Regions from separate parts of the Bradyrhizobium sp. WSM471 genome, predicted to be linked through region 2. Evidence: predicted binding sites of a transcription regulator. Region 2 holds the regulator's gene; each other region holds the start of a gene.

Evidence for each region. The regulator LexA, encoded in region 2, represses DNA repair genes until DNA is damaged. The targets are predictions, from matches to a motif close to TGTTCNNNNTGTGTTCNG.
Region 1: the regulator LexA is predicted to act here: its motif matches at 4,374-4,391, upstream of BRA471DRAFT_RS01060 (YifB family Mg chelatase-like AAA ATPase).
Region 3: the regulator LexA is predicted to act here: its motif matches at 2,831-2,848, upstream of BRA471DRAFT_RS03470 (DNA recombination protein RmuC).

The regions. Positions count from the first base shown of each region.
Region 1 covers NZ_CM001442.1:224,361-230,588, forward strand. Annotated here, with positions in the region: gene BRA471DRAFT_RS01035 (type II and III secretion system protein family protein) at 1-808, shown strand, start outside; gene BRA471DRAFT_RS01040 (CpaD family pilus assembly protein) at 877-1,611, shown strand; gene BRA471DRAFT_RS01045 (AAA family ATPase) at 1,608-2,897, shown strand; gene BRA471DRAFT_RS01050 (tetratricopeptide repeat protein) at 3,122-3,895, opposite strand; gene BRA471DRAFT_RS01055 (PilZ domain-containing protein) at 3,976-4,221, opposite strand; gene BRA471DRAFT_RS01060 (YifB family Mg chelatase-like AAA ATPase) at 4,450-5,988, shown strand; gene BRA471DRAFT_RS01065 (hypothetical protein) at 6,098-6,228, shown strand, end outside.
Region 2 covers NZ_CM001442.1:4,665,930-4,672,157, forward strand. Annotated here, with positions in the region: gene glp (gephyrin-like molybdotransferase Glp) at 1-682, shown strand, start outside; gene lexA (transcriptional repressor LexA) at 859-1,560, shown strand; gene BRA471DRAFT_RS20800 (hypothetical protein) at 2,024-2,458, shown strand; gene BRA471DRAFT_RS20805 (ComEC/Rec2 family competence protein) at 2,597-4,876, opposite strand; gene BRA471DRAFT_RS20810 (DUF2171 domain-containing protein) at 4,972-5,205, opposite strand; gene BRA471DRAFT_RS20815 (nuclear transport factor 2 family protein) at 5,291-5,677, opposite strand; gene BRA471DRAFT_RS20820 (glutamine--tRNA ligase/YqeY domain fusion protein) at 5,697-6,228, opposite strand, start outside.
Region 3 covers NZ_CM001442.1:732,301-738,528, forward strand. Annotated here, with positions in the region: gene BRA471DRAFT_RS03460 (MFS transporter) at 1-1,076, opposite strand, end outside; gene BRA471DRAFT_RS03465 (GIY-YIG nuclease family protein) at 1,163-1,465, opposite strand; gene BRA471DRAFT_RS03470 (DNA recombination protein RmuC) at 1,600-2,799, opposite strand; gene def (peptide deformylase) at 2,971-3,495, shown strand; gene fmt (methionyl-tRNA formyltransferase) at 3,705-4,628, shown strand; gene truA (tRNA pseudouridine(38-40) synthase TruA) at 4,749-5,486, shown strand; gene dapE (succinyl-diaminopimelate desuccinylase) at 5,644-6,228, opposite strand, start outside.

The DNA of each region.
Region 1 (6,228 bases), 3.3 Mb from region 2:
GAACTTCAACAATTCCAACCCGTTCTCGGTCAGCGGCGGACCGATCGTCAGCAACAACGGATTAGGTGTCGCCGGTCTGACCAAGGGCTTCGCGACCGTCAGCGCCACGATGCGCGCGATGGAAAGCGCCGGTGTCATGCGCACGCTCGCCGAGCCGAGCCTGACCGCGATCTCCGGCGAATCCGCAACCTTCATCGCCGGCGGCGAATTCCCCATTCCCTCGGGCTATGCCTGCGATCCCGTCACCCACGTTTGCACCACCCAGATCACCTACAAGAAGTTCGGCATCTCCCTGAACTTCACCCCGGTCGTGCTGAGCGAGGGCCGCATCAGCCTGCGCGTGATGACCGAGGTGTCCGAGCTGTCGAACCAGAGCGCCATCACGGTGACCCAGGCGCTGTCGTCGAACTCGACGAACTCGATCACCATCCCCTCGATCCAGACCCGCCGCGCCGAAACGACGCTGGAAATTCCCTCGGGCGGCTCGATGGCCATGGCCGGCCTGATCCAGCAGCAGACCAAACAGGCGATCAACGGCCTGCCCGGCGTCGACCAGGTACCGATCATCGGCGCGCTGTTCCGCAGCCAGGACTTCGTCAACAACGAGACCGAGCTGATGGTGATCGTGACCCCCTATGTGGTGCGCGCGGTGGCTCAGAAGGAACTGTCCCGGCCCGACGACGGCTTCGCGCCGGCCTCTGACGCCCAGACGGCGCTGCTCGGCCGCATGAACCGCCTCTATGGCATCGCGCGCCGCGTCGATCCGATCGCGGGCACGCCCGGTGATTTCGGCTTCATCATCGACTGACGACGAACGGACGGCTTGGGGAATGGGGCAAGAGACGGGCAAGAGACGGGGCACGAGGGGATGAAGCGATGACGAAGACCATGACCGATCGACGTCGCACGTTGAGCGTCGCGCTGGCACTGACGGGGCTCTCCGTCATGCTGGGCGCCTGCAACACCACCGGCGAGATCGTCACCCAGACGGTGCCGACCGACTATCGCCAGCGTCACCCGATCGCGGTCGAGGAAGCCAAGAAGTCGATCGTGATCTTCGTCGGGAAGGCTCGCGGCGGCCTCTCGGCCGCGCAGCACGCGGACGTCGCCGGCATTGCCCGGGACTGGGTGCGCGAAGGCACCGGCTCGGTCGTCGTCGACGTCCCCGTCAACGCCGCGAATTCGCGCGCGGCAGCAGCGACCTATCACGAGATCCGTTCCGTGCTCGCATCCGTCGGCGTGCCCTCGCGCGCCATCGTCCAGCATCCCTATAGGCCCGAGGATCCCGGACTGCTGCCCACCATTCGCCTGAGCTATTCCCGGATCGCCGCGGTCGCCGGCCCCTGCGGGCTGTGGCCGGAAGATATGGGCCCCTCCATCCTCGACCCCGGCTACAACGAGAACCGGCCCTACTTCAACCTGGGCTGCGCCAGCCAGCGCAACCTCGCGGCCATGATCGACAATCCGGCCGACCTGGAGCAGCCGCGGTCCGAGACGCCGGTCTATAACGCACGGCGTGACATGGCATTCGAGCGCTATCGCAAGGGCACGCCGATCGCGACCAGCAATCCAGACGCCGACAAGGCGAGACTCAGCGACACAGGCAGATGACACGCGTCCACGACGAAGAAGCGGACGATCCGCAGCACCCCGAGGAACACATTGCGCCGGTTCCTCGCATCTCCGTGCAGGCCTTTTGCGAGACCGAGCAGACGCTCGCCGCGGTGACCGCGGCCGGGCAGGATCGCCGTCTCGCCAAGGCGCATCTCACCGCCAAGGACGGTGGCTTAGCTGCGGCAATCGAAGTCTATGAAACGATGCCGACGCCGAACGTCATCGTGATCGAATCCGACGGCACCCGCGACATCCTCGAGGGTCTCGACGACCTCGCCGGCGTCTGCGATCCCGGCACCCGTGTCGTCGTGATCGGCAATCCCAACGACACCGCGCCCTATCGCGAGCTGGTCCGCCGCGGCGTCAACGATTATGTGGTGGGACCGGTCGAAACGCTCGACGTCGTCCGCTCGATCTGCAGCCTGTTCTCGGCGTCCGAAACCATCATCACCGGCCGCGTCATCGCGGTGGTCGGCGCCAAGGGCGGTGTCGGCGCCTCCACCGTCGCGCACAACGTGGCCTGGACCATCGCCCGCGACCTCGCGCTCGATTCCGTCGTGATCGATCTCGACCTCGCCTTCGGCACCGCGGGTCTGGACTACAACCAGGACCCGGTGCAGGGCATCGCCAACGCGGTGCTGTCGCAGGATCGGCCGGACACGGCCCTGATGGAGCGTCTGCTCTCCAAATGCACCGAGCGGCTCAGCCTCCTTGCTGCGCCTGCCACCCTCGACCGCGTCTACGATTTCGGCGCCGAGGCCTTCGACGCGGTGTTCGACACACTACGGATGACCACGCCCTGCATCGTGCTCGACGTCCCCCACCAATGGTCCGGCTGGACCCGACGCGCGCTGGTCAACGCGGACGACATCGTGATCGTGGCCGAGCCCGATCTTGCGAACCTGCGCAACACCAAGAACATGCTGAACGTGTTGAAGGCGGCGCGGCCGAACGACCGGCCACCGCTCTACTGCATCAACCAGGTCGGCATGCCCAAGCGGGCGGAAATCGAGGTCAAGGCATTCGCCAAGACCATGGAGAGCCAGCCGATCGCGGTGATCCCGTTCGATTCGAAGCTGTTCTCGACCGCGGCCAACAACGGCCAGATGATCGCTGAGGTCTCCAAGAGCCACCGCACCACCGAGCTGTTCCAGAACATGGCGAACCGCCTCGCCGGGCGCGGCGAGGCGAAGAAGCCGAAGCGCTCGCTGTTCGGGCCGCTGCTGAAGAGGCTGAAGGGCCGATCGGGGCGCGGGTCAGCCCCGCATCGCAAGGCGTCGTAGGGACAAGAACTGAGCTCTCTCCGTTCCCTCCCCCTTGCGGGGGAGGGGCAGGGGGGTGCCACACGGGGACTCTTTCCCTCGCGCGCCCGTTCGATGCATCGTCACCAACCAGCACTTTTTCCTGGGCTACCCCTCTCCCTAGCCCTCCCCCACAAGGGGGAGGGAACGCACCTCCCTCGGTGCGCTCGGCGAGGCTCAATCTGTCGAGCTCCGGAACGAGCCGGTTACTTCTCCGCCCGCTGCTGCTTTTTCACCAGCAACTGCCGCAGCGCCGTGACCTTTGCCGCCGCCTGATCCGGCGGCAGATCCGCCTTCACGATGGTTTCGGCCTCGGCCTGCTTTCCTTCCAGTCCCAGCACGAGCGCGAGATTGGCGCGCACGCGGAGATCGGCGGGATTGCGCTCATGCGCCCGGCGCATCGTTTCCTCAGCCCGCGGCAGATTGTTCTGCAGCATGTAGGACAGTCCGAGATTGGACAGCACCGACGGCTCGTCCGGCACGATCTTCAGCGCGGCGGCGTAGTATTGCTGCGCCTCCTCGTTGCGGCCGAGCTGATCGAGCGCGGCGCCCTGCGCCGACAGGATATGCCAGTCGGGATCCTCGGGCGAATGCGCGCGACCGAGGACGTCGAACGCCTGCTGGAAACTGCCGCTGTCGGCGAGCGCGCGGCCATAGCCGGCGAGCAGCGCCTTGTTGTTGGAATGGGCGAGCACGGCCTGCTCCAGCACCGCGAGCGCCTGCGCGCGCTGGCCGGTCTGGCGCAACGCCTTGCCGTATTCGAGCGCGATGTTGGGATCGCCGGGCTTCGCGCGATAGCGCTCGCGCAGCGCGTCCACGTCCGGCTTGGCGTCGGCCCTGCCAGCCGTGTCCGACTTTCCGCCGAGCGCGCCGGTGATGTCCTCGATGCCGGTGGTCTGACAGCCGCCGAGGGCCAGGATCAGAAGCGCGGAAAACAGATATCTCGCCGGAAGGGAGGCGACGGACAAACGCTTGGACATACTCTGATCACTCGGCGACTGATCAGAGATGCTTACCGATTAACGCTAAAGTCCCGTTAAGGCGGGGCGCTTCCGAAAGCTTAGTCGGTGAATTCTGCGCCGAACTCGCAGCCGATGCGCCAGCGCAGGCGGCACTGGCGGGAATAGTCGGGCGCGAAGATGATGGTGAATTGCGGCGGCACTTCCAGAAATTCCGCCACCACTTTCACGCCGCCATCCGAAATATCCGTGATCGTGCAGTCCCGCGGCAGCGAACCCGCGCCAAAATGAATCTTGGCGAGCCGCGTGCACATCCGTCGTTCGCTTCTCCGGCGATTTGCAAGCATTTGAATTGTTCACCCGTTAGACCACGGCCCATCCCGCAGCCCTAGGAGTAGCGGACATTCGTTGGGATGTGCTGAGCGGAGCAGCTTGCATTCGAAGCGTAGTGTCTTCGTCGTGTTTACGATCGGTTAGGGCCAGGCTAGCCCCCTCGACACGTTCCCGTATTGTTCTTGCCAGAACTGGCCCGCTCTGCTACCCCTAATTGTGCAAGAGGGCAGGCTGGTTCGGGCATGGTTCAGCGGGTTTCTACCGTCGCCTTTGAGGGGATCGAGGCCCGCGCGGTCGACGTGCAGGTGCAGGTCGCGCCGGGTCTGCCGGCCTTCGCGATCGTCGGTCTCCCGGACAAGGCGGTGTCGGAGGCGCGCGAGCGGGTCCGCTCGGCGCTGATCGCCTCAGGGTTGGCGCTGCCGGCGCGGCGGATCACCGTCAATCTTGCGCCCGCCGATCTGCCCAAGGAGGGCAGCCATTATGACCTGCCGATCGCGCTTGGGCTGATGGGGGCGATCGGCGCGATCCCCCCGGATGCGCTGACCGGCTTCACCGTCCTGGGCGAGCTTGGCCTCGACGGATCGATCGCGCCGGTGGCCGGTGTTCTGCCCGCCGCGATCGGCGCCAATGTGCGCGAGGAGGGGCTGATCTGTCCGGCGGCTTGCGGCTCGGAAGCGGCGTGGGCGAGCCCGGACATCCAGATCATCGCCGCAAGTTCGCTGATCCAGATCGCCAACCATTTCAAGGGAACGCAGGTGCTGTCGCGGCCTGTGCCGAAGGTGCACGAGGCCGCGGCCTCGCCGCTCGACCTGCGCGACATCAAGGGACAGGAGAGCGCCAAGCGGGCGCTGGAGATCGCGGCCGCCGGCGGTCATCACCTGCTGATGATCGGCGCGCCCGGCGCCGGCAAATCGATGCTGGCGGCACGCCTGCCCTCGATCCTGCCACCGCTGTCACCGGGCGAGTTGCTCGAAGTCTCGATGATCGCCTCTGTTGCCGGCGAGATCGAGGGCGGCGCGCTGACGGCGCGGCGGCCGTTCCGGTCGCCGCATCATTCCGCCAGCATGGCCGCGCTCACCGGCGGCGGCATGCGCGCACGGCCCGGCGAGATCTCGCTCGCGCATCAGGGCGTGCTGTTCCTCGACGAGCTCCCGGAATTCGATCCGCGCGTGCTGGATTCGCTGCGCCAGCCGCTGGAGAACGGCGAGGTCTCGGTGTCCCGCGCCAATCACCGCGTCACCTATCCCGCGCGCTTCATGCTGGTCGCGGCGATGAATCCCTGCCGCTGCGGCAATGCGTTCGAGCCCGGCTATGCCTGCAAGCGCGGCCGCGTCGATCGCTGCACCGGCGACTACCAAGCCCGCATCTCGGGACCACTGATGGACCGCATCGATTTGCGCATCGAGGTTCCCGCGGTGACCGCGGCCGATTTGATCCTGCCGCCGCCGGCAGAGGGCTCGGCCGAGGTTGCCGCGCGCGTCGCGGCGGCACGCGACATCCAGCTCGCGCGCTACGCGGACGCCGGCCTGCCGAAGGTTCGCACCAACGCCGAAGCGCCGGCCTCGGTGCTGGAGGAGATCGCCAAGCCGGATGCGCAAGGCCAGAAGCTGCTGCGCGACGCCGCCGAGACCATGCGGCTGTCGGCGCGCGGCTATCACCGCGTGCTGCGGGTGGCGCGCACGCTCGCCGATCTCGACGGCGCCGACAAGATCGGCCGGCTGCATCTCGCCGAGGCGCTGTCCTATCGCGCACTCGCGGAGGATGTGCGGCAGATCGCCTGATCATCCAGCGCATCAACCCGGCGGTAACGAGTTTCCTTTACGCTCTGCAAACCATAAGGCCCATCAGTTCGCGCCACGAGTTTCCCCAGGGCCCGGCGAGTAGCGTGTCATGTTGCGTTTCAAGATCCTGGCGTCGGTTATTCCCCTGTTGGCGGCCGCGGTGTTCGCGCGCAGCGAGATCGGATCGGTCTCGCATCCCTGCATCGCCCTCGGCGACACCTCGGTCGAGCTGACGTCGTT
Region 2 (6,228 bases):
GATTCTCGCCACTGGCGACGAGCTGGTGATGCCGGGCACCACGCCCGGCCACGGCCAGATCGTCTATTCCAACGGCTACGCCCTGCACGCGCTCGCCCGCAGCGAGGGCGCCGAGACCATCGACCTCGGGATTGCCGCCGACACGCTGGAGGCGACCACCGCCGGCATCCGCCGCGCCCGCGAGAGCGGCGCCGACATCCTGATCACGACCGGCGGCGCATCGGTCGGCGACCACGATCTGGTCCAGCAGGCGCTGCGGGACGAAGGCATCGCGATGGCGTTCTGGAAGATCGCGATGCGGCCAGGCAAGCCGATGATGCACGGACGACTCGGCGCAATGGGTGTGATCGGCCTGCCGGGCAATCCCGTGTCGTCCTACGTGTGCGCTTTCCTGTTCATGGTGCCGCTGATTCGCGCCCTGTCGGGCCGTTCGGTGATTCACCATCGCCGTGAACGCGCCGTGCTCGGCCGCGACGTCGGCGCCAACGACCAGCGCGAGGACTATCTGCGGGCGCATCTGGAGGAGCGTGACGATGGCACACGCGTCGTTCTTCCCGTCAATCATCAGGACTCTTCGCTGCTTGCGAATCTCGCTGCAGCGCAGGTACTTCTCGTGCGCGCACCATTCGCGCCGAAGGCCGAAGCCGGCACGGCTTGCGAAGTGTTGCGGCTCCCCGTCTGAGCGCCCCCGCAACGCGCGTTCCGCGAAGTTCGCCCTGTTCACGGTAAATTAAGCAGTTGCGGAACATGTATCGAACATATAGTGTCCGTTCATGATTTGTTTCGAGCATGTAGCGGCTTATGGCCGAATTCTGCGTCTCGGAATCGGACGACATCAACCGGGGGACTTTGGTCGAGATGTTAACGCGCAAACAATACGAGCTTCTGCGGTTCATCAGTGAACGTCTGAAGGAAAGCGGCGTGCCGCCCTCCTTCGACGAGATGAAGGATGCGCTCGACCTGCGCTCGAAGTCGGGCATCCATCGCCTGATCACGGCGCTCGAGGAACGTGGCTTCATCCGACGCCTGCCCAACCGCGCCCGTGCGATTGAAGTCATCAAGCTGCCGGAGCTCCAGGCGGCCGCCGGCAGCCGCCGCGGCTTCACCCCGAGCGTCATCGAGGGCAATCTCGGCAAGGTGCGTGCGGGCTCCAGCCTGCCCGCGGACGAGGGCGAACGCCCCGTCGCGGTGCCGGTGATGGGCCGCATCGCGGCCGGCACGCCGATCGAGGCATTGCAGACCCGCAGCCATACCATCAGCGTACCGCCTGACATGCTCGGCTCGGGTGAGCATTACGCGCTCGAAGTACGCGGTGATTCCATGGTCGAGGCCGGCATCCTCGACGGCGACATGGCGCTGATCCAGCGCAACGAGAGCGCTGATACCGGCGACATCGTGGTGGCGCTGATCGACGACGAGGAAGCGACGCTGAAGCGCTTCCGCCGTCGCGGCGCCTCGATCGCGCTCGAGCCCGCCAACGCAGCCTATGAGGTCCGCATCCTGCCGCCCAACCGGGTGAAGATTCAGGGCAAGCTGATCGGGCTTTACCGGAAGTACTGATACCGGAAATGCTTCATACCGGAAGTGCTTGGCGCCTCGCGCGCTTCCGATCTGCAGCGCCGGTCAGAGATTGGATCGGATGATCGTCCGCTCCGGCTGGATAGTCGTTCTGGTTCTGCACAGACTATCCGGCCCCTCCTCCGGCGCTGGCTCCTCGCGACGCCGACGAAGCGGTACCGCTTCAAACAGCACCGCTTCGCGGCTCGAGCGTTCGAGGAAACAGCGACCAGCGGTCAAGTTCGACCGTTGCAGCCAAGCCGGCAATATTCGCGCATGCGCCTCCCGAATGCATCGCAAGGGGCTTTGTTCCTATTGAATTCGGGAAAGATAATGTGATCGCGGCCTGCAGAAACCAGCCGCAGATTTGCCCACAACCAAGCAGAGCGTTCGTGCTTCAACTCTGATAGAGGCCTGCGCCTCGATTGAGAGACGCGGGTTGCTATCCCAGCATGAGGAGCACCCGATGTGTGACTACAGCCTGCATGCCGTCGCGTCGCGCCCCGCCGAAGTCGGCGAGACGATCGTCACGACAAGCTTCCGCGGCACCTCGACGCGCGGCTTCGCCTCCGCAGCCGATCCGTCTGTTGCCGTCTGCCTGCTGCCGGGAACGGAGCTCGCCTTCGCCGACGACGTCCGCTACGACAATCGCTGGATCTGGACGCGCACCATCAATTCCCGCGTGGGCAAGTTCGGCAAGATCGATCCGCACGTTCCCGACCGCCATCATGACGCGATCGAATTCCCCGACGGCAAATACGTGCTGGTGACGCAGCTCGTCGAAGGCCAGCGAGCGACCGTGCTGCAACTGCCGGTGACTCAGTCGGTCACCGAGCGCGAGAACAAGGCGCAAATCATCGCCGACAGGCAGCCGACCGTCACGCACCTGCCGATCGGCTGACACAGCCGCCCTCCGGCTACGAGGTCGGAGGTCAGGATTGAATCGCCATCGCCGGCCGTGGCCGGCGAGAAGGTGTGGTTTGCGCCCGGCGAATCCGAGCGGATGCGCCAACCCACTGCATTGCTCCGCACCATCAGATCAATCGTCGGCCTGCAAGTCGGTCTCCGCCGGCGTTGCGTCCTTGATGCGGGGCGCGGTCGCCTTCGGCGCAAGGCTGCCGTCGAAATCACCCTCACCGGCGCCGGCCGGCAACCAGGGGCGGCTCGTGCCTCTCGCCCTTACCGTCTGAACCACAAAACCGTCACCACGCCGCGTCAGCGCCAGCGCGCTCTGGCTGGCGAGTCGCTGCCGATCGACCACCATCGCCGCGCAATCGGGCGGCGTGGGACGTGTCGTCACCACCAGCGCGGCCCGACTGCAATCGTCCGCGAGAGCGTCGACGCGCAGTGCCAGCGCGACCAGCCTCCCGTCGGCCAGTGGCGTCACGCAGCCGGATTCGTCACAGGACACGCCATCGGCCAGCGAGGCTCTGCCGGCATCGCGCGGATCGGCGTCGGCAGCGAGCCATTCCTTGAGCAGAAAGCTGTCCTTGTTGGTCCTGATCAGGTGCAGATATCCGTCCCTGCCCCGCACCGCGACGCTCGCGCCATCCCCGGCAATCAGGATGTCGGGCTGCCGCGCCGACAGTCCCCAGAGGATCGCTGCCAGCAGCACCAGGGCGCCGGACCAGCGCAGCGGCGTGCGCAACAAGCCCAGCACGATGATTCCCAGGCTCGCCGCGATCAGCGGCGCGATCCCGAACGCCGGGATGCGGCCGACCGCGCCCGGCAAGGCCGCGACCCAGCGGGAGACCGCGACCATCCACTCGATGCCGATCCCCATCAGCCACCAGAACACGCTGTCCAGCCCGAACGGCGCAGCAAGCAGCCCCAACAGTCCCGCCGGCATCACCAGCGCCGAGACCACCGGCATCGCGCCGAGATTGGCGAGCACGCCGAACGGCGTGACACGGTGGAAATGGAACGCGGCATAGGGCGTAGTCGCAAGTCCCGCAATCAGCGAGGCCATGAACAGCATCGCGATCTCGCGCCCACCCCACATCGCAATGCGCGCGGTCGCCGAATGGTCCGGCGAGGCAAACAAATTGGGCATGCCGATCTGCACCAGCGCCACCAGCCCCAGCGTTGCCGCAAACGACATCTGAAAACTCGGATGCACCAGCGCTTCCGGCGCGACCGCCAGCACGATCAGCGCGGCGACAGCCAACGTGCGGAAGGTGATGGCACGGCGATCGACCATCACCGCGATCAGCACCACCGCCGTCATGAAGAACGACCTTTGCGTTGCGACCTCCGCGCCCGACAGCAGCAGGTAGAACGCGGCGGCGACCAGCGCGGCGGCGGCCGACCATTTCTTGATGGCGAAGCCGGCCGCCAGTCCCGGAACCAAAGCGAGCAGCGCGCGCACCGCGAAGAACACGACACCGGCCACGACGGCCATGTGATAACCGGAGATCGAGAGCACGTGGCCGAGGCCGGAGATGAACATCGCATCGTTGACGGGCGTGGTGATCGCATCGCGTCGCCCGGTGAGCAGCGCAGTCGCGATCGCCCGGTTGTCGCCGTCGAGCGTCGCCCGGATGCGGGCATCGATCGCATCGCGCAAGCCTTGCATGAAGGCCGCATAACGCAGCCGCCAACCGGCGGTCTCAGGGGGCGCCGCCACCGTGATGGCGCCCATTGCGAAGCCGGAGGCGCCGATGCCCTGGAAGAACATGTCGCGCGAAAAGTCGTAACTGCCGGGCCGCACCGGCGCGAGCGGCGGCATCAGCCGCGCCTTGAGCTGAACGAAGCTGCCGACCTCCGGCGCGGTGCCCTTGCGGACCGACAGGCGCACGCGCTCGAGCCTGACGTCGCTACGCTGCGCCTCCATCGCGGTGACGCGCAGCACGAAACGATCTGTGCGCTCGCGGATGTCGCGGGCCTCGACGAAGCCCGACAACGACACCGAATAGAGCGCCTTTGCCAGCACCGGGTGAGCGATGCGCGCCGTCTTCCAGGTCGCGACGGCAAAGCCGGCCGCGACCGCCGCGATCATGATGGCCGGGGCGAACAGCCGGCTCCGCCGCAACAGAGCCGCGCCGAGCAGGAGCGCGATGGCGGTCGTGGCAACGACCCACAGCACCGGCTCATGATCTGCGGAGAAATAAAGCGCGATGCCGCAGCCAAACGCCACGGGCACCCACGGCAACAACCGCCCGGCGCCAGCCTCGGCGCGTAGCCACACGCGGAGGGTCTCGGCCAGCGATGTCCAGAGGTCGAGGCCTGCAGGCGCAAGGCCGCTGGCAGACGCGGTGCGGCCCCCGGGCCACGTCCCCGCGATCCCCTGCGACCGTACCGTCCGGCCCGGCTCCGCCATTCCCTGCACTCGATAATACGCAACGAAGCGAGAAGCTACCGGAACGTGCAGGCGGGCGGATAGCGGTACGGATCAGGAACGAAAGGGCGCGACCGCTACTTTTCCTCTTCCATCGTCACCGCGACATCCGCCTTGGCCGACAGCCGGACCTTGTTGCCCTCGATGTCGGCGACGAGGCCCTTGTCGATGAAGTGATGATGTCCCTTGTGGCTGCCCTCGCCGCTGTCCTTCTTGGTCAGCTTGATGCGATTGCCTTCGACCTTGTCGACGGTGCCGATGTGGACGCCATCGGCGCCGATGACTTCCATATGCTCTGCGATGTTCTGCATGGTGGGTTCCTTGTTGGACCCACCCCAACGCGCGGGATGCAAGTTCGTTCTCTCACGAGAATGACGAAGCCGTGTGCCCGACTGGTCAGATCAGCGGCGCCTGCGACGAAGCATGGTGATTGACGATCTTCCAGTCGCCGTCCTCGCGAATGATGACCCAGCTCATCTTGACCGAGAAATTGGGACGTTCGCCGGCGAGATCGAACGAGATGGTTGCAGCCATGTTGATCAGATCAGGACCTGCCCTCGCCGCATTCACTTCGGAGAACACCGCGCTCGGTTTGCGCCAGCGTGGCAGGCCATTGAAATAGTCTGCGACGCCGTCCCTGCCCTGGTAGAGCTTCGGGTTGGAGCCGAAGAAGAAGGCATTCTTCGAATACAGAGACGAGAGGGCAGCGGCGTCGAGCATGGCGAAGCCGGCGCGCCATTTCGCGATGATGGCGGAAACGATGGCGTCGGCTTCGTCGCTCATTGTGGTCTCGCAGCTCATTTCAGCCTTTAGCCACTTCCTTCGCGAACGTGTCGCGCAGGCCGATGGTCCTGGAAAATACCGGTCTGCCGGGGGTCGAGTCCTTGTCGCGCACGAAATAGCCCTGGCGCTCGAACTGCATCGGCTCGGTCGAATTGCTTTTCGCAACCGACGCCTCGACGCAGGCATCAGCGAGAATTTCCAGCGACTGCGGATTGAGGTCGGCGGCGAAGTTCGAGGCGTCCGGGCTCGGACTGGCAAACAGCTGGTTGTAGACGCGGATTTCCGCGGGCACGGATGTTGCCGCCGACAGCCAGTGCATTGTGGCCTTGACCTTGCGGCCGTCGGGCGCGTTACCGCCCTTGGTCGCGGGATCGTAGGTGCAACGCAATTCCACCACTTCGCCGGCATCGTTCTTGATCACGCCGGTGCACTTGACGAAATAGGCGTAGCGCAGCCGCACCTCGTTGCCCGGCGACAGACGAAAGAACTTTTTCGGCGGGTTCTCCATGAAATCGTCCTGCTCGATATAGAGCTCACGGCCGAACGTGATC
Region 3 (6,228 bases), 3.9 Mb from region 2:
GCGAAGGCGAGCGCCCATTGGCTGGTACCGACAAAGGCCAGCCACGAGAAGGAGAGGTTCGCGAGCGCCTGCACCACGCCGCCGATCCAGAGGCTGGTCGCAAGCGAATAGCGCCGCGCGACGAAGCCGCCGGCAAAGCCGCCGATCAGCGTCGCCGCGAGGCCGACGCCCTTCACGATCGCCGCATAGTCGTTGCGGGAGAAGCCGAGGTCGATCACGAACGGCGCGGTCATCGTGCCGGAGAAGGCGTCGGTGAATTTGAACAGCACGACGAAGGCGAGCGCGGCGAGCGCGTCCTTGCGCGTCAGGAATTCCGAGAAAGCGCCGATCGCCGCGTGCAGCACCCGCGCCAACGCGGTCTGCGTCTGCGTCGCGGCTTCCGCCCGCAACGACTGCTCGGGCTCGGTCGCGACCAGCGCCGTGATCGTCCCGATCAGCACCATCGCCGCCATCACCACATAGCCCCACATCCAGGCGGACGTGCGGGTGATGCCGGTGCTCTCGAAGCCCGAGACGATGAACAGCGCGCCGGCGGTCGAGACCAGCATGCCGATGCGATACGCCGCGACATAGGACGCCATGCCGGCGGCCTGCTCGCTCTCCGGCAGGCTCTCGACGCGGAAGGCGTCGACCACGATGTCCTGCGTCGACGAGGCCGTCGCCACCAGCAATGCGCCGAGCGCGACGTAGAACGGCGAGCGCGCGGGATCGGTCAGTGCCAGCAGCAGGATCGCTGCGATCAGCAGCAATTGCGAGAACAGCAGCCAGCCGCGCCGCCGCCCGAACGTGCGCGTGAACAGCGGCACATGCATCGCATCCACCAGCGGCGCCCACAGGAATTTCAGCGTGTAGGGCGTGCCGACCAGCGCAAACAGCCCGATGGTCTTGAGATCGACGCCGGATTCCCGCATCCACACCAGCAGCGTCGAGCCCGACAGCGCCAGCGGCAGCCCGGACGAGAAACCGAGGAACAGCACGATCAGCACCCGCGGTTGCAGGTAAACGGCAAGGCTGTCACGCCAGGAGGTGGGAGCCGTGTCGGGACTGGCGGGGGAGGTCGCGTCGGGTGCGGTCATGGGGTGGTGTTAGCAGATTCTGGCGGCCACAAGTGAGGTGTCGTCGCCCGGCTTGACCGGGCGACCCAGTATTCCAGAGGCCGGAGTTATGGCGGACCTGCGATCCCCGCATAGAGATCGTTCCAATCAGGATTATCCTTCTCGATCAGCGCAATCTTCCAGTCGCGCTTCCATTTTTTCAGGCGCTTCTCGCGTTTTATCGCATTCTCGGGATCATCGAATTGCTCGAAATAGACTAGCTTCACAACGCCATATTCCTTCGTGAAGCTCTCGACCAACTGCAATTTATGCTCCGCCACGCGGCGGATGAGATCATTTGTCACGCCAATGTACAGCGTTCCGCCGATCTTGCTGGCGAGGATATAAACGTAGTAGCAGCGCCCGCCCATCTGCCGCCTCCCGCTCCGCTGTCATCGTCCGCGAAGGCGGACGATCCAGTAATCACCAGCATCCCGGTTCAATCACGACTGCCGCGGCGTACTGGATGCCCCGCCTTCGCGGGGCATGACAGTGTGCCTCAATCTCACTCCCCCGCCTGGAGCTTCCGCGGGAACAGTTCGGCAGCGCCGGTGGCCACCAGATGCGGGGCTTCGGGTGCATCGGTCTTGCTGAAATCGAGCTCTTCGATGCGCCCGGCGCGTTTCTCGATCTTGTCGGCGGAGATCAGGATCTGGCGGACGTCTTCGTTCGCGTCGGCAAAGTGCTTCTGCAATTTCAGCACGCGATCCCTGAGGCGGCCGAGATCGTCGCCGAGCTTGATCACTTCGGTGCGGATCTGGTCGGCGGCGTCGCGCATGCGCGCGTCCTTCATGATCTGCTGCATCACCTGGATCGCCAGCATCAGCAGCGACGGCGACACCAGCACGACGCGGGCGCGATAGGCCTTCTGGATCACGTCGTCGAAACCGTCGTGGATTTCGGCGTAGACCGATTCCGACGGCACGAACATCAACGCCATGTCCTGGGTCTCGCCGGCGACGAGATATTTTTCCGCGATATCGCTGACATGCTTCATCACGTCGCCGCGCAGCCGCTGCGTGGCGATACGCCTTTCCTCGTCGGTGCGCGCGTCATGCAGCGCGGTCATCGCTTCCAGCGGAAATTTCGCGTCGATGCAGAGCGGCCGCTGGTCGGGCAGGAACACGACGCAGTCCGGACGCTTGCCGGTCGAGAGCGTGAACTGGAACTCGTAGGCGCCCTTGGGCAGACCATCCTGGACGATCGCCTCCATCCGCGCCTGACCGAAGGCGCCGCGCGACTGCTTGTTGGCGAGCACGTCGCGCAGGGTCGTCACCTGCGTGGTGAGGTCGGTGAGGTTCTTGTGCGCGCTGTCGATGATGCCGAGCCGCTCGTGCAGGGCGCGCAGGCTATCCATGGTGTTGCGCGTGGTGTTTTCCATCGATTGGCCGACCCGGTGGGTCACCGAATCCAGCCGCTCGTTGACCGCGCGTGCCATGTCGGCCTGGCGGCCGGCCAGCGTCTGGGTCATGGCGTCGACGCGGCCCGAAGCCTCGCTCTGGGCGTGCAGCATCTGGCTGATGCGCTCCTCGAGCTCGTCGGCGCGGATCGCGTTGGCCATCGCGAGTTCCGCGCCGCGCCGCCCGGAGCGCGCGATCACCACGGCAATCACCACCATCAGGATAAGGACCAGGACGCCGAAGCCGATCAGCGCGTCCACGGCGCGCACCGGCCAGTCGCCGAGCATGAAAATGATCTCGTTCATGCCCCTGCTTCTAGCCGATTCGCTCGCCCGCACGAACGAATAGCGAACATTTAGTGTAAATGCCCCGTCAAATTTTATGGTTAACGAAACCCGAAGTTTTATGGTTGGCGGAGGGTTAACGGGGTTCCCGGCCGCATTGACCGCATCGAACGCGCGGCTTAAATCGCGGCCATGGCCCTCAGAGAAATCATCATCCTGCCCGACAAGCAGCTGCGTCTGGTCTCCAAGCCGATCGAGAAGGTCACGCCGGAGATCCGCAAGCTTGCCGACGACATGTTCGAGACCATGTACGACGCGCCCGGCATCGGGCTCGCGGCGATCCAGATCGCGCAGCCGTTGCGGCTGATCACCATGGACCTCGCCAAGCCCGACCAGGACGGCGAGACCAAGCCCGAGCCGCGCGTCTTCATCAATCCGGAAATCATCGCCTCCTCGGAGGACCTGTCGGTCTACGAAGAGGGCTGCCTGTCGATTCCCGAATATTACGAGGAGGTCGAGCGGCCTGCGAAGGTTCGGGTGCGCTACATGGATCTGGACGGCAAGGTGCACGAGGAGGACGCTGAAGGCCTCTACGCCACCTGCATCCAGCACGAGATCGACCATCTCAACGGCGTGCTGTTCGTCGACTATCTGTCAAAGCTCAAGCGCGACCGCGTGCTCAAGAAGTTCGAGAAAGCCGCCAAGCGCGCGGAGTGAGTACAAGCGACTGTGCTGCCCCACATTCCCCTGCGCTTCTTCCCCCTTTGTGGGGGAGGGTGGGGGAGAGGGGTAGCCCAGACGGAAGTCTCTCCGTCATCTGAATCAGGTGCGTGCCGCGAAACCTGAAACCGAGAGAGCGCGTCGTGTGGCACCCCTCTCCCTAGCCCTCCCCCACAAGGGGGGAGGGAACGTACCGAGTCCTTGTCATGCCCCTCCGCCTGATTTTCATGGGCACGCCCGATTTCTCCGTGCCGACGCTGCTCGAGCTCATCGCGCATGGCCACGAGATCGTGGCCGTGTACACGCGCGCGCCGAAGCCCGGCGGCCGGCGCGGCCTGCAATTGCAGCCGACCCCGGTGGAAGAGGCCGCGCGAAAGCTCGGCGTGCCCGTGCTGACGCCGAAGACTTTGAAAACGCCGGAGGCGCTGGAAGAATTTCGCGCCTTCGATGCCGATGCGGCCGTCGTCGTCGCCTATGGCATGATCCTGCCGCAGGCGATCCTCGATGCGCCAAAGCTCGGCTGTTACAATCTGCACGGCTCGCTGCTGCCACGCTGGCGCGGTGCTGCTCCCATCAACCGCGCGATCATGGCCGGCGATGCCGAGAGCGGCGTGATGGTGATGAAGATGGATGTCGGGCTGGACACCGGCGACGTCGCCATGGCGGAACGGCTCGCGATCACGGACAATATGACCGCGCTCGATCTGCACGATCGTCTGTCCCGGCTCGGTGCCGATCTGATGGTGCGCGCCATGGCCGCGCTCGATCGCGGCGGGCTCCAGCTCAAGCCGCAGAGCGAGGACGGCGTCACCTATGCCGCCAAGATCGACAAGGCCGAGGCGCGGATCGACTGGACCAGGCCCGCGCGCGAGGTGCTGCGCCATATCCACGGCCTGTCGCCGTTTCCCGGCGCCTGGGCCGAGCTTGAGAATGCGCGGGTCAAGATTCTGCGCTGCGAGCTGGCGAACGGCACGGGCGCACCCGGCGAGGTGCTCGACGATCACCTCACCGTCGCGTGCGGCGAGGGCGCAATCCGCCTGATCGAGCTCCAGCGCGAAGGCAAGGCGCGCATGCAGGCCGCGGATTTCCTGCGCGGCGTGCCGTTGAAGGCAGGCGCCCAATTCAAGTGACGCTGTCATACCCCGCGAAGGCGGGGTATCCAGTACGCCGAGGCTTCTCGGTCGAACGGATAGGCTGCGGAGTACTGGATCGCCCGGTCGAGCCGGGCGATGACAGCGAAACTGGACAAGATGCCCCGCTACAAGCTCATCATCGAATATGACGGCGCGCCGTTCTTCGGCTGGCAGGTGCAGGAGACGCTGCCCTCGGTGCAGGGCGCGCTGGAGGCTGCCGTCAAGGCGATGACCGGCGCGGATGCGCGCGTGCACGGTGCCGGGCGCACCGATGCCGGCGTGCATGCGCGTGGCCAGGTCGCGCATGTCGATATCGCCAAGCAGTTTCCGCCGGGCCGTTTTCGCGACGGCCTGAACGCGCATCTGCGCCCGCATCCCATCGCCGTGCTCGAAGCCGATATTGTGCCGGAGACTTTCGAGGCACGCTTCTCGGCCGTGAAGCGCCACTATCGCTACCGCATCGTCAACACCCGCGCCAATCTTGCGCTCGATGCCGGCCATGCCTGGCGCGTGCCGCGCCGGCTCGACGCCGATGCGATGCATGCGGCAGCACAACGCCTGCTCGGCAAGCACGATTTCACGACGTTCCGCGACACCGAGTGCCAGGCCAGATCGCCGGAGAAAACGCTCGATCAGCTCGACGTGCTGCGCGACGGACGCGAGATCACGATTCTCACCTCGGCGCGCTCGTTCCTGCACAGCCAGGTGCGCTCGATGGTGGGGTCACTGATGTGGGTCGGCGAAGGCCGCTGGACCGCGGACGATCTCTCCGCAGCGCTCGCCGCGCGCAACCGCGCCGCCTGCGGCATCGTCGCCCCGCCGGACGGGCTCTACCTGATGCAGGTGGATTATTAGGAGCGGGGAGTTCTCGCCTCCCCACCGGTGTCATGCCCCGCGCAGGCGGGGCATCCAGTACGCCGCGGCGTCTCGGCTCAATCAGCGCTGTCTCTGGAATACTGGATCGTCCGCCTTCGCGGACGATGACAGCGGAGAATGGCGCGGCGGTCGTGGCCTACCCAAAATACCTTGCCAGAATCCCGCGATACACCTTCGTCAGCTGCTCCAGGTCCCTGACCGGCACACGCTCGTCGATTTGGTGCATGGTCTGGCCGACCAGGCCGAATTCGATCACCGGGCAATAGCTCGAGATGAAGCGCGCATCCGAGGTGCCGCCTGACGTCGACAGCTCCGGCTTGCGGCCCGTCACCTCCTCGATCGCGGACACCGCGAGTTCGGTGAACGGGCCGGGCTTGGTCACGAACACGTTCGAGTTCGAGGGCTCCCAGACGATGCGGGCGCGGATGCGGTTGCCGCAGGCTTTTGTCAGCCGCGTCTCGACCAGCTCGCGCAGGCTCGCCTGGGTGTGATTGTCGTTGTAGCGGATGTTGAATTTTGCGCGGGCTTGTCCCGGGATGACGTTGTTGGCGGTGTTGCCGACGTCGACCGAGGTGAATTCGAGATTGGAAGCCTGGAACGCCGCGCTGCCATGGTCGAGCGGCTCGTCCGAGATCGCCACGATCAGCCGCGCGATATCAGGCACCGGATTGGCGGCGCGGTGCGGATAGGCGACGTGGCCCTGCACGCCGTCGACATACAG